Regions from separate parts of the Streptomyces sp. NPDC021012 genome, predicted to be linked through region 1. Evidence: riboswitches for the same ligand, from Rfam matches in the RefSeq annotation. Region 1 holds a riboswitch; each other region holds the start of a gene.

Region 1 (4,406 bases):
CCCCGGCCGGCCCGGCCGCGCCCCCGCCCGCCGGGGCGGCCCCGTACGTCCCGCGCGTCAGATCAGTTCGTACACCGCCGAGACCGTGACCTGCTCCTCGATCTCGCCGGGTGCCAGGGGGACGCCGGGCTCGTCCGCGGGGAGGGGGGCCGTGCCGAGGCCGGGGCGGACGGATTCGCCTTCACTCAGGGAGACCAGCCGGCCGAGCTGGTGACCGCTGAGCCGGGCGTGCTGGGAGGCCTTGTCGTAGGCGTCCCGGTAGGCGGCCTCGCGGGCCTTGGCGCGCAGCGCCGACGGGTCGGCGACGTCGAAGACGACCCCGTTGATCCGGCCCGCGCTCCCGCTGGCTTCGTTGACGGCCCCGACGACCTGGCCGGTCCTGTCGATGTCGCGGACCTTCACGGAGAACGACTGCCCCGCCTGATAGCCCGTCACCTTGCTGTCCCCCTCCTTGGTCTGGGTGTAGACCGGGGACAGCGAGAGGCTGTCGGTGCGGACGTCCCGGTCGGCGATGCCCTGCCGGCGCAGCACGCCGAGCAGCGCCTCTGCCCCGGTCCGCTGCGCCGCCATCGCCTCCTTCGCCGTCGCGCGGGTGGCCTCGACGCCGACGGACAGGATCGCCAGGTCGGGCGCGGCGGACGCCCGGCCGTCGCCCGTGACGGTGACCGTTGCCGTGGCCGGGGCGGCGTCCCGGACGGAGGTGCGGAGGGCGGCCCGCCCGGGCGCGGCGGCCAGGGCGGGGGCCGCCGTGCCGGCGAGGAGGCCGCCGAGCACGGCGGTGGCGGCGAGCAGACGGGCGGTGCGGGCGGCGCTGGGCCGGCGAATCGTCACGGGCGGGTCCCTTCGGGCGGTGGGTGCCGGGGCTCCGGCGGGCACATCCCAGCACCCGGCGCCGCCGCCTCCCGCGCGCCACTCCTGACCGCCGGCGCCCTTCACCTCTCCGCACCAACCGGGGCCGCTCGTCCCCGCCGGTCCGTCCTCCGCTACAGGGGCATGAGGTCGGGGCGCTTCGCCTCCACGTGGTCGCCCGAGCTCTCGCCGCGCAGCCGGCGTCCGATCCAGGGCACCAGGTACTCCCGGGCCCAGTGGATGTCGTCGCGGCGGACTTCCAGCGTGCCGCGCGGCGGCTCCGGCGGCCAGGGCTGGTCCGGGTCGGCGGGCACCTCCATGCCGAGTACCTGGGCGGCGCGCAGGGCGACGCGGGTGTGGCCCTCGGGCGAGAGGTGCAGCCGGTCGTCGTCCCAGGCGCGCCGGTCCTGCACGGACTTCAGCGACCACAGGTCGAGGACCGGGCAGCCGTAGCGGTCCGCGATGGCCCGGACGTGCCCGTTGTACGTGGCGATCTTGCCGCGCAGGTGCTTGAGGAGGGTCACGCCGCGGGTGTCGAAGCCGGTGGTCACCATGACGGTGCCGACGGCGGAGGTGAGGTCGGCGACGGCGCGCTCGAAGCGCTCGGCCACCTCGTCGGGGTCCGTCCCGGGGCGGATGATGTCGTTGCCGCCCGCGCAGAAGGTCACCAGGTCGGGGGCGAGTTCCTTCGCCCGGGGGACCTGTTCCGCCACGATCTGGTCGAGGAGGCGCCCGCGTACGGCCAGGTTGGCGTAGCGGAAGGCGTCGTGCTCCGGCAGCTGGTCGGCGAGCAGGACCGCGAAGCGGTCCGCCCAGCCGACGTACGCCCCCTCGGGCCCGGGGTCCCCGACGCCCTCGGTGAAGCTGTCACCGATCGCCGCGTACGACCCGAATGCGTTCTTGTCTGTTGATCTCGAATCGTCTGCCACGGGACCACATCCTTCCTCTTCTGATGTGACCTACGCGACCGTAAGGAAGGGTTGACGCAGGGTGACATATGCCACCGATAAAGATTCCGCCAAACCGGAATACGCCGGAGGCCCGGCACAGGGGTGCCGGGCCTCCGGGAGGCGACGTCGCGTCAGATGCTCACGCCGTGCGCGCGCAGGGCAGCCAGCGGGTCGATGTCGGAGCCGTACTCCGGCCCGGTGCGCATCTCGAAGTGCAGGTGCGGGCCGGTGACGTTGCCGGTCGCGCCGGAGAGGCCTATCTGCTCGCCGCCGGTGACGGTCTGGCCGGCGGAGACGGAGATCGAGGACAGGTGGGCGTACTGCGAGAAGGTGCCGTCGGCGTGCTGGATGACGACCTGGTTGCCGTACGCGCCGCCGTCGCCGGCGGAGTAGACGGTGCCGGGGCCGACCGCGTGGACGGGGGTGCCGGTGGAGGCGATGAAGTCGACGCCGGTGTGGTAGCCGGAGGACCACATGGAGCCGGCCTGGTGGTACGGGGTCGACATGCCGGCGCCGGGGATGGGGGCGACCCAGCCGGAGGAGGAGGTCGCACCGGCCGACGGGGCGGGCGTCGAGGAGGAGGTGGCGGTCGCGGCGGCGGCCGGGGCCGGGGCGCGCTCGCCGCCACGGGAGGCGCGGGGGGCCTCGTCGCCGTTCTTGCCGGAGCTCCACGTGCCCCGGTGGTCGGCCCCGGCCGTGCTCTTGGCGCCGAGGGTGAGCTTCATGCCGGGCATGATCAGCGAGGGGTTCTCGCCGATGACCCGGCGGTTGTCCTCGTAGAGCTTGTGCCAGCCGCCGGCGAGGTGGTGCTCCGAGGCGATCTTCGACAGGTAGTCGCCCCGCACGACGGAGTACGTCTTCGGCGCGGCCTTCGCGGGGGCGGCGGGCGCGGCCTTCACCGGGGCGACGGCGGGAGCGGCGGCCGGGGCGGCCTGCTCGGCGGCGTGGGCGCCGGTGGCTCCGAGGAGCGGGAGGGCGACGACGGCGCCACCGGTGCCGGCGGCGGCGAGGCCGCGGGTCAGACGGCTGGACTTGGGGCGGCGGTGCTTACCCTTCGCGGGCATGGCGAATTCCTCTCCGGCGCCTGCGAGGTGAGCTGTCGGGTTCGGACTGGAGATGTCCGGCCGCGTTCTCGCGCGACTTCACCCCGAGCCGTCCTTCTTCGAAGGGATCGGCGTACTACCTGGGTCCCCCGCTCCTGCCTTCTTCGGGTGAGTGCGGATTCCGGTCGGTGGCAGGATTCGGCGGTCCGTCCGGATTGAGCGCGACGCTAGACGAGGGGGGTCGGGGCGAACAAGCCACGATTTCCAAGCGCTTCGGAATCCGGTGGAATGCGGCCGGAATTCCGGTCACCCTCCGTGGATGACTCCCCCTCGACCTCCTTTTCCCCGGGGGTATTTGGAAAAGACGATCAGGCACGGTCCGTCACGGTTATGACGCTGCTCACGCGCCGATCCCCATCTCCCCTGCAACCGGGGCGGGTTATGCGCAATCAGTCAATACGGACAGATCACCCATTCCCGTCCCAGGGGGTGCGAGTCCCGGCCCCCACCCGAGATGATTGCCCCAGGAACCGATCTACAGAACAGGAGCAGCCGTGACGCAGCAGCTGCCGCAGGTCCCGCCCGCCGAAGGCGCCGAGCCCGAGCTGACGGAGGTCCGCAACTTCCGGGACGTGGGCGGCCTGCCGACGACGGACGGGCGCGCCGTCCGCCCCGGCCGCCTCTTCCGCAGCGGCCACCTCGCCCACGCGACGGAGGACGACGCCGCCTTCCTGGCCTCGCTGGGGCTGCACACCGTCTTCGACTTCCGCAACGAGTCGGACCGGAAGGTCGAGGGCGCGGACGTCGAGCTGCCCGGCGTGCGGAACGTGAACATACCCCTCAACGACCCGGCCGACGGCAAGGAGTTCTGGAAGCTGGTGCGCGACGGCGAGACCGCGCAGCTGCGCGAGGTCCTCGGCGACGGCAAGGCGGCCGCGCGGATGGCCGACTCGTACCGGAAGATGATCGTCGAGCGGACCGCGGAGCACAGCCGGATCCTCCACGCCATGGCGGAGGAGAGCGTCCCGGCCCTCATGCACTGCGCCGCGGGCAAGGACCGGGCCGGGCTCGCCATCGCGATCACCCTGCTCGCGGTCGGGGTCGAGCGGGAGGCGATCGAGGCCGACTACGTGAAGTCGAACGACCCGCACCGCCGCTACAAGGTGCGCCGCAGCTCCACCAGCGCGGACGCGATGTCGCCCGAGGTGATGGAGCTGCTCAGCCCGCTCTTCGACGCGCGGGTGGAGTACCTGCGGGCCGCCTTCGAGACGATCGAGGCGACCTGGGGCACGGTCGACGCCTATCTGTCCGAGGGCCTGAAGCTGGCCCCCGAGACCCGTGAGCGGCTGCGGGAGCGCCTGGTCACGGAGGCGTAGCCGGCCCCTACTGGTTCTGCCCGCCCAGCATGAAGAGCAGGTAGAGGAAGCCGGCGAAGAGGTGGCCGGCGATCAGATAGGCGAAGAGGCGGAGCACCAGCCCCTTGGGGAACTTGCCTTCACCGCGCTCCTCGCCGGTGACCGGTACGGACTTCTCGGACATGTCGGCCCTTTCCTGAAGAATCATC
Region 2 (4,406 bases), on a different contig from region 1:
GCCGCCGAGGGCCCCACGCCCGAGGAGATGGAGCGCGCGCAGGCCCAGTTGGAGCGCGAGTGGCTGGACCGGCTCGGCACCGTCGCGGGCCGCGCGGACGAACTGTGCCGGTTCGCCGTGCTGTTCGGCGACCCGCAGCTCGCCCTGACCGCCGTCGACCGCGTCCTGGACGTCACCGCCGAGGAGGTGCGGGCGGTCGCCGCGGCCAAGCTGCGCCCCGACAACCGCGCGGTGCTCGTCTACGAGCCGGTGGCCCCCGAACAGAGCGAAGACGCCGACGGCGAAAACGACGAAGAAGGAGCGGACCAGTGACCGACGCTGCCGCGGCTTTGACGAGCATGGACTTCCACCCGCAGCCCCAGCCGGGCGCCCCGAAGCCGTGGGCCTTCCCGGCGCCGGACCGCGGGAAGCTGGACAACGGTCTGACCGTGCTCACCAGCCACCGCCCCGGCCAGCAGGTCGTCGCCGTGGAGATCTTCCTGCCGGCCCCGCTGGACGCCGAGCCCGCCGGTCTCGACGGCGTCGCGACCATCATGGCCCGCGCGCTCTCCGAGGGCACCGACCAGCACAGCGCCGAGGAGTTCGCGGCCGAGCTGGAGCGCTGCGGCGCCACGCTCGACGCGCACGCCGACCACCCGGGCGTACGGGTCTCCCTCGAGGTCCCGGTCTCCCGGCTGCCCAAGGCGCTCGGCCTGCTCTCCGAGGCCCTGATCGCCCCGGCGTTCCTGGACACCGAGATCGAGCGCCTGGTGCGCAACCGTCTCGACGAGATCCCGCACGAGACGGCCAACCCGGGTCGCCGCGCCGCGAAGCAGCTCTCCAAGGAGCTGTTCCCGGCCGAGTCCCGGATGTCCCGGCCGCGCCAGGGCACCGAGGAGACCGTCGAGCGCATCGACGCCGCCGCCGTCCGCGCCTTCTACGAGGCGTACGTCCGGCCGGGCACGGCCACCGCCGTGGTCGTCGGCGACCTGACCGGCGTCGACCTGGACAAGGTCCTCGCCGAGACGCTGGGCGCCTGGACCGGTGAGCCGGCCGAGCCGCTCCCGATGCCGCCGATCACCGCCGACGACACCGGGCGGGTCGTCATCGTGGACCGTCCCGGCGCCGTGCAGACGCAGCTGCTCATCGGCCGGATCGGCCCCGACCGGCACGACCGCGTCTGGCCGGCCCAGGTCCTCGGCACGTACTGCCTCGGCGGCACCCTGACCTCGCGCCTGGACCGGGTCCTGCGCGAGGAGAAGGGCTACACGTACGGCGTGCGGGCCTTCGGCCAGGTGCTCCGCTCGGACGCCGGGGGGAACGGCGCGTCGATGCTCGCCATCAGTGGATCCGTCGACACCCCCAACACGGGCCCGGCGCTCGAGGACCTGTGGAAGGTGCTGCGCACGCTGGCCGCCGAGGGGCTGACGGACGCCGAGCGCGAGACGGCCGTGCAGAACCTGGTGGGCGTGGCCCCCCTCAAGTACGAGACCGCCGCCTCCGTCGCCGGGACGCTCGCCGACCAGGTGGAGCAGCACCTCCCGGACGACTACCAGGCCCAGTTGTACGCGCGCCTGGCCGAGACCGGCACCGTCGAGGCGACGGCCGCCGTGGTCAGCGCCTTCCCGGTGGACCGGCTCGTCACCGTCCTCGTCGGCGATGCGGCGCAGATCGCGGAGCCGGTGCGCGCGCTCGGCATCGGTGAAGTGACCGTCGTGACCGGCTGATTCCGGCCCCGAAGCGACAACAGGCGGACCCCGACGGCATAGTTCGTCGGGGTCATCCGCTTTGTCCGTATTGAGACCAAGGGTGATCGTTTGCCCTGTGGCATGTCTTACAAAAAGCGTGTCTGGTTGGTGATTGAAAGACGATCCGCATAGCGTCGAGGCGGCTGTTCGTCAGTTGCACGTGCCGCAACCGCGGCATCGGACAGTCATCGCCGAGTCCCCGTCAGGCGCGAGCCTGGGGAGCCGGGGACCCACGCGCAGTCCCTGGGGTGAATCGGGCGCCTTCGTCTCGTACGGAGGGGCTCGTAGGAGACCTTCCTGCTCCGAACCCGTCAGCTAACCCGGTAGGCGAGAGGGAAGGAAAGGACCAGCCTCTTCATGGCGTTCACCCGTGCCACCGGGAAGCATCGTGCTCCGAGCCGGATGGCGCGCCGCAGCGTGGGCATCGCCGGCGCCGCGACGCTGGCCACCACCGGCGTCATCGGAACCCTCGCCTCCCCGGCGCTCGCCGCCGACACGGACCACCGCTCCACCGAGGACACCGGTCTCACCCAGGTGATCACCGAGGACTCCCTCGTCGACCGGATCAACGCCCAGGCCGCCGCCCAGGAGCAGGAGGCCGTCGAGGCCATCGCCAAGGCGAAGGCCAAGGCCGAGGCGGAGCGCAAGGCCGAGGCCCGCGCCAAGGAGATCCGGCTGGAGCGCCAGCGCGCCGCCCGTGAGGCCGAGCGCCGCCGCCTGGCCTCCTTCCAGGCCCCCGTCGCCGGCTCGTACGTCTCCACCGGCTACAAGACCGGCGGCTCGCTCTGGTCCTCCGGCCAGCACTCCGGCATCGACTTCCACGCCGCCTACGGCACCCGGGTCGTCTCCGTCGGCTCCGGCACCGTCGTCGAGGCCGGCTGGGGCGGCGCGTACGGCAACAACATCGTCATCCGGATGAACGACGGCACGTACACCCAGTACGGGCACCTCTCCTCCATCGAGGTCCACGTCGGCCAGACCGTCGAGCCGGGCCAGCAGATCGGCATCTCGGGTTCGAGCGGCAACTCCACCGGCCCGCACCTCCACTTCGAGGCGCGCACGAGCCCCGACTACGGCTCGGACATCAACCCGATCACGTACCTCCGCTCCCGCGGCGTCAACGTCTGACCCCGTCCGGACCGGCTCCGGATCGCGTCGCGAAAGCCCCGGCTCGTACTGAGCCGGGGCTTTTCGCTGGCCAAAAGATATCCATGGAATCCGCTGGGGCATCGGAAATTTCGGCCCGCTGCAATAGAGTCGAAGATCGGGCGCAGAACAGGCGCCGATCGAATTGACTCGCGCGGACCAAGGCGGAGGTCGGACATGCGTATTCCCGCGCATTCGGTATGCACGGCGATCCGGGACGACATCGTCTCCGGCGTGTACGAGCGGGGCAGCCGGCTGACCGAGGAGCAGCTCGCCCGCCGGTACGGGGTCTCCCGCGTCCCGGTCCGCGAGGCGCTGCGCACCCTGGAGTCCGAGGGCTTCGTCGTCACCCGCCGCCATGCGGGCGCCCATGTCGCCGAGCCGACCGAGCAGGAGGCGGGCGATCTGCTCGCCATGTGGGCGCTGCTCGAACCGCTGGGGGCCGCGCGGGCCGCCCAGCGGCGTACCGAGGCCCATCTCAAGGTGCTGCGCGGCCTGGTCAGGCTGGGGCAGGAGCGGGCCAGGCGCGGCCGGGGCGAGGACCTGCGCTCGCTCGGCGGCTGGTTCCACGAGACGCTCGCGCAGGCCTCCGGGAGCCCGGCCCTGACGGCGCTGCTCACCCAGCTGCGGCACAAGATCGCCTGGACGCACGTGGTCGAGCAGCCCGCCGAACCGGTGGAGGCCTGGGTCGAGCGCGGCGCGATCGTGGACGCCGTGGCGCGCGGCGACGCCGAGCGGGCGAGGGCGCTGACCGCGCTGCACGCGGAACGCTCGCTGCCGCTGCACCGGCTCAAAAGGCCGGAGCGCGGCCGTGTGAGCCTTTCGCAACACGCCGTCAATACGACGAGTGCCCGGAATTAACAAGCCCACCGTATACAAAGAATAGGCATTCGGCCGCGTTTTTCGTGCTGCCCGGAATGCGCTGCCCGGAATGTGCTGCCCGGAAATGGGGCCGTGTCATGCGAATGGCCGTGGCCGCCGAAAATTCCGGCGGCCACGGCCATTCGTCGTGCGGGGGACCGGATCAGACGGTCTCGGGGAGCTCGTCCAGGCCCTCGGCGACCAGCTTGGCCAGGCGGTCGAGCGCGGCCTCGGCGCCGTCGGCCTCGGACGCGAGGACGATCTCCTCGCCGCCCTGCGCGCCCAGGCCGAGCACCGCGAGCATGGAGGCGGCGTTCACGGGGGTGCCGTCGGACTTGGCGATCGTCACCGGCACGCCGGAAGCCGTGGCGGCACGGACGAAGATGGACGCGGGGCGGGCGTGCAGGCCCTCGGCCCAGCCGACGTTGACGCGGCGCTCAGCCATGGTGTTGCCCTTCAAGTCTCAAGCGGGTTGTCTAGACCAGTCTCTCACGGGTTGCGCGGTGCTCGCGCCGACCTCCGGCCCGGACGGGACCACCCTTCGGCCCGGCCCGGACCGTCCGCCGGCCCTTCCCAGCTTGCAACACCTTGCCCCGCGCACCCCCGCCACGCGACCGGTGCCGCCGTCGTGTCGCGGCCGTAGGCTGACCCCATGCAGAGCGCGTCGGAGCA
Region 3 (4,406 bases), on a different contig from region 1:
GATGTGACGCAAGGTCGATGCAGGGTCGCTTGGCCTTGCGACAAGAGCCTAACCGGCGCGGGGGCTCCGGCCCGCCGCGCGCCCGCCCCCTGGGACGAAAAAGGACCCAAGGGCACGCATCACGGGACGAAGGCCACCGAATCTACTGGACAGTAACCATCAGGTCCCCCGAAAGGGGAAACCCCGGTCCGGCGCGCACGGGGGAGAGGCGCGTCGGACCGGGGTGGTCACCGCGGGAGGGTCGTCGGGGCCGCGTGAACCGCCGGACTCACGCGGACCGCCGGGCTCACTTCAGGTGGAGCTGCTGACCCGGGTAGATGAGGTCGGCGTTCTCGACGACGTCCTTGTTCAGCTCGAAGAGCTTGGCCCAGCCGCCCTTGACGCCGTGCGCCTGGGCGATCTTGCTGAGGGTGTCGCCGGTGACGACCTTGTACTCGCCGTCGCCCTTCTTGACCTTCTTGCCGGTCGGCGTGGTGACGGTCTTCGGGGCCTTGCGGTGCTCGCTGCGGGTGGTCGGCTGCTCGGCGCGACGCTCCTGCTGCTTCGGCGCGGCCTCCTGCTTCGGGGCGGCCTGCCGGGTCTGCTCCGGGGCGGGCTGCTGCGGGGTGCTCTCGGCGGCGCCGCCGTCGTAGGAGGCACCGGAGAGGCCGACGCCGCAGCTCGGCCAGGCGCCCTTGCCCTGGCCCGCGAGGACCTTCTCGGCGACGGCGATCTGCTGCGCCTTGGACGCCAGGTCGGCGCGCGGGGCGTAGGCGGTGCCACCGAAGGCGGCCCAGGTGGAGTTGGTGAACTGCAGGCCGCCGTAGAAGCCGTTGCCGGTGTTGATGGACCAGTTGCCACCGGACTCGCACTGGGCGACGGTGTCCCACTCGGCGGTGGTGGCGGCCGAGGCGGTGCCCGCGGTCAGCAGCGGGGCGGCGACGGCGACACCGGTGACGCCGACGAGCGTGGCGACCTGGGCGGCCTTGGAGGGACGACGGTGTTTGCCCTTGGCGGAAAACAGCATGGGGATTCTCCTCACCGACGCCTGTGAGGTGAGCTGTCGGGTTCGGGCCGGAAAGTTGCCCGGCCGCGTGTCCTAGCACGCGGCTTCACCCCAAGCCGGTCGTCGGCCGTCTGTCTCAACGGCCGGGCCCGGCACTTACCTTGGGTCCCCCACTCCTGCCTTCGGCGCTTGCGCGACGACTGTTCCCGGCGACCGACGGCAGGATTCGGCGTTTCGGTCGACGGGGCCCGCGGTGGCGAGCGGTGAAGACCGTAGACACAGACCCACCGGAAGTTCAAAGAGGCCGATTGCGGAAATATCGCCCTTCCTTGCCCTCCGGTGGGGGGTGTTTGCGCAGGTGGGAGGTGACGGAAGCAAAGTTTGCGGACGTGACACGCCAGTTGGGACGAAGAGACCCATGTCTCACTTGCCCAGAACCGGACATAAGCCCGCGAACTAACCTGCCGCCGCCGTCGAACCCTCCGTCAGGTCGAGGCTCTGACCAGGGAGGATGAGGTTCGGATCGGCGCCGACCGTCTTCTTGTTGGCGTCATAGAGGGCGGTCCACCCCCCGGGGAGCGCGTTCTCCTCCGCGATGCCGGACAGGCTGTCACCCGGCCGCACGGTGTACTCGCCCGAAGCGCCCTGACTGTCCGTTGTGTCCGACTTCTCCGCTTCGCCGGTCGCCGAACGGGTGTCGACCGCCCCTGCGGCCGCGTCCGCGCCCGCCGCGTGCCGGCCGGATTCGGCCGCGCCGTCCGTCGTGCCGGATTCCTCCGGGGCGGCCTCGCCCCGGTGCTTGCCGGTGCCGGGCGAGGCCGACGGCGCGTCACCCTTCGGCGTGTCGGACGAATCCGGCGTACCGGGCGTAACGGACGCGTCGGGCGTGACCGGGGCCGACGGGGTGACGGGCACGGCCGGCGTGGTCGGCGCGGCGGGGGTGGCGGAGCCCGCCGGACCGGTCGGCGCGGCCGGGGTCGCGGGAGCGGTGGGCGTCGCGGACGTGGCGGACCGCCCGGCCGTCCCGTCGGCGCCCGCGGTGCGGTTGGACTCGGGGAGGGGGCCCGTGGGGGTCGTCGGGACGACCGCCGGGCCGGGGTTCACGCCGGTGACCTTGCCGTCGTTCTTCAGGCCGGCGATCGGGGCGCAGGTCGCCCACTCGTCGCTGCCGCGGTCGAGCGCCTTCTCGGCGACCGCGATCTGCTGGGCACGGCTGGCCAGGTCGGGGCTGGGCGCGTACGCGAGGCCGCCGTTGCGCTCCCAGCTGTCCTGGGTGAACTGGAGGCCGCCGTACATCCCGTTGCCGAAGTTGGCGCTCCACTGGCCGCCGGACTCGCACTCGGCGACCCGGTCCCACGTGGCGGCGTCGGCGGCGGAGGCGGATCCGGTGGCGAGCAGCGGCAGCGCCATGGCGGATCCGGTCACGCCCGCGGCGACGACGAGGGCGGGGGCCTGACGGGGGCGACGGTGTCGTCCGTTCCCGGAACGCATAGAAGCGCCTTTCGCGTGACGGCTGAGACTGCCGGGAAACGTAGCCGCATTCGAACGCCCGTCACAAGCCGATCGCCCCCCGATCACGTAAAGATCACATTTCTGATGGTTCGTCAGTAACCAAGACCGGTACGGAAGGGGAGAACTCCACCGGAAGCGTGCGCAAACCACGCATGATGAGCCCACCGCGCCACCGCAGTTCGGCCGGATCGGCGGCAAGTCGCAGGTCCGGCAGGCGAGTCAGCAGGGTCGCGAGCGCCGTCTGCCCTTCGAGGCGGGCGAGCGGCGCGCCCAGGCAGTAGTGGATGCCGTGCCCGTACCCCAGGTGCTGGTTGTCGCGCCGGGCGAGGTCGAGGACGTCGGGCCCGTCGAAGCGCTCCGGGTCCCGGTCGGCGGCGGCGAGCACCACCAGCACCGGGTCGCCCGCCGGGATCTCCTGCCCGCCGATGGTCAGCGCCCGCGTCGCGTACCGCCAGGTCGCCATCTCCACGGGCCCGTCGAAGCGGAGCAGCTCCTCGACGCCGGTCTCCAGGAGCCCGGTCTCCCCGGCGGCGAGCGAGGCCTGGAGCCGCTCGCGCTGCTCGGGGTGGCGAAGGAGCTGGTAGACGCCGTTGCCGATGAGGTTGACGGTCGTCTCGAAGCCGGCGAAGAGAAGGATGAACGCCATCGCGGCGGCCTCGTTCTCGGTGAGGTGCTCGCCGTGGTCGGAGGCCTTGATGAGCCCCGAGATGAGGTCGTCCCCCGGCTCTTCGCGCTTGCGGTGGATCAGCTCGGCGAGGTAGCCGCGCATCTTCTTCACCGACCGGGCGACCCCGCCGCGCGGCCCCCCGCCGTGCCGGATCATCATCCCGGCCCAGTCCCGGAAGTCGTCCTGGTCCTCCTCCGGCACCCCCAGCAGGTCGCAGATCGCGTAGATCGGCAGCGGGAAGGCGAACTCGTGGATGAGGTCGGCGCTCCCCCGCTCCACGAAGGAGTCGATGAGCCGGTCCGTCAGCTCCTGCACGCGCGGGGTGAACTCGGCGACCCGGCGCGGGGTGAAGGCCTTCGAGACGAGCCGCCGCAGCCGGGTGTGGTCCGGCGGGTCGATGTTGAGCAGATGCGTCATCAGGCCCGCGCTGCGCTCGCCGGGGATTCCGGTCTTCCCGGGTTCCACGTGGTGCACGGGGTTCTTGGAGAGCCGCTGGTCCGCGAGGGCCTGCCGGGCGTCCGCGTACCGGGTCACCAGCCAGGCCTCGACCCCGCTGGGCAGCGTCGTCCGGTGGACGGGCGCGTGCTCCCGCAGCCAGGCGTAGGCGGGGTACGGATCGCTCGCGAACTCCCAGGTGAAGAGGTCGGGCGCGGGGGCGGGGCCGGGGGTCGTACTCACGCCACGACCGTACAGGGCGGCCCCGGGCGGCACGTTCCCGGAGAACCCGCACCAAGCGGTGCAGGTCGTGCCTTAGATTCTTGTCAGTGGATCATCAGCTGCTCAGGAGCACGTTCGCGGTCGTCGAGAGACGCGCCGAGCACGCCGTGACGTTCTTCTACTCGCACCTCTTCTGGCACAACCCCGGTGTGCGCGAGCTCTTCCCCGAGGACATGCTCCCCCAGCGGGACCGGCTCCTCGCCGCGCTCGCCCACGTGGTGACCCACCTGGAGGACCCCGGACTCGCCGACTACCTCGGCCGACTGGGCCGCGACCACCGCAAGTTCCTCGCCTCCCCCGCGCTGTACGCCGGGGTCGGCCAGAGCCTCCTCGCCGCCTTCGCGCACGCCGCCGGCTCGGCCTGGACCATCGAGGCGGAGAAGGCCTGGACCGAGGCGTACGGGCTCGTCGCCGATCTGATGCTGGCCGGGGCCGCCGCGTCGGAGGAGGCCGGGGAGCCCGCCTGGTGGGACGCGGACGTCGTCCGGCACGAGCTGTACGGCGACGACCTGGCCGTCCTCACCC

What was found. A riboswitch is a leader RNA that binds a small molecule or an ion and turns the genes downstream of it on or off. The one in region 1 is predicted to bind cyclic di-AMP.
Region 2: linked by a shared signal. The riboswitch ahead of ACH4TP_RS34345 (M23 family metallopeptidase) and the one ahead of ACH4TP_RS12040 (peptidoglycan DD-metalloendopeptidase family protein) in region 1 are both predicted to bind cyclic di-AMP.
Region 3: linked by a shared signal. The riboswitch ahead of ACH4TP_RS20515 (transglycosylase family protein) and the one ahead of ACH4TP_RS12040 (peptidoglycan DD-metalloendopeptidase family protein) in region 1 are both predicted to bind cyclic di-AMP.

What each region holds. Positions count from the first base shown of each region.
Region 1 covers NZ_JBIRQU010000003.1:471,560-475,965, reverse strand. Annotated here, with positions in the region: gene ACH4TP_RS12050 (SIMPL domain-containing protein) at 58-831, opposite strand; gene ACH4TP_RS12045 (SGNH/GDSL hydrolase family protein) at 984-1,778, opposite strand; gene ACH4TP_RS12040 (peptidoglycan DD-metalloendopeptidase family protein) at 1,931-2,863, opposite strand; cyclic di-AMP (ydaO/yuaA leader) riboswitch at 2,868-3,056, opposite strand; gene ACH4TP_RS12035 (tyrosine-protein phosphatase) at 3,397-4,218, shown strand; gene ACH4TP_RS12030 (DUF6126 family protein) at 4,226-4,381, opposite strand.
Region 2 covers NZ_JBIRQU010000015.1:127,877-132,282, forward strand. Annotated here, with positions in the region: gene ACH4TP_RS34335 (M16 family metallopeptidase) at 1-312, shown strand, start outside; gene ACH4TP_RS34340 (M16 family metallopeptidase) at 339-1,706, shown strand; cyclic di-AMP (ydaO/yuaA leader) riboswitch at 1,907-2,072, shown strand; gene ACH4TP_RS34345 (M23 family metallopeptidase) at 2,085-2,855, shown strand; gene ACH4TP_RS34350 (GntR family transcriptional regulator) at 3,051-3,734, shown strand; gene ACH4TP_RS34355 (HPr family phosphocarrier protein) at 3,898-4,179, opposite strand; gene ACH4TP_RS34360 (GNAT family N-acetyltransferase) at 4,387-4,406, shown strand, end outside.
Region 3 covers NZ_JBIRQU010000006.1:15,802-20,207, forward strand. Annotated here, with positions in the region: gene ACH4TP_RS20515 (transglycosylase family protein) at 287-1,006, opposite strand; cyclic di-AMP (ydaO/yuaA leader) riboswitch at 1,010-1,183, opposite strand; gene ACH4TP_RS20520 (transglycosylase family protein) at 1,442-2,476, opposite strand; gene ACH4TP_RS20525 (cytochrome P450) at 2,571-3,842, opposite strand; gene ACH4TP_RS20530 (globin domain-containing protein) at 3,929-4,406, shown strand, end outside.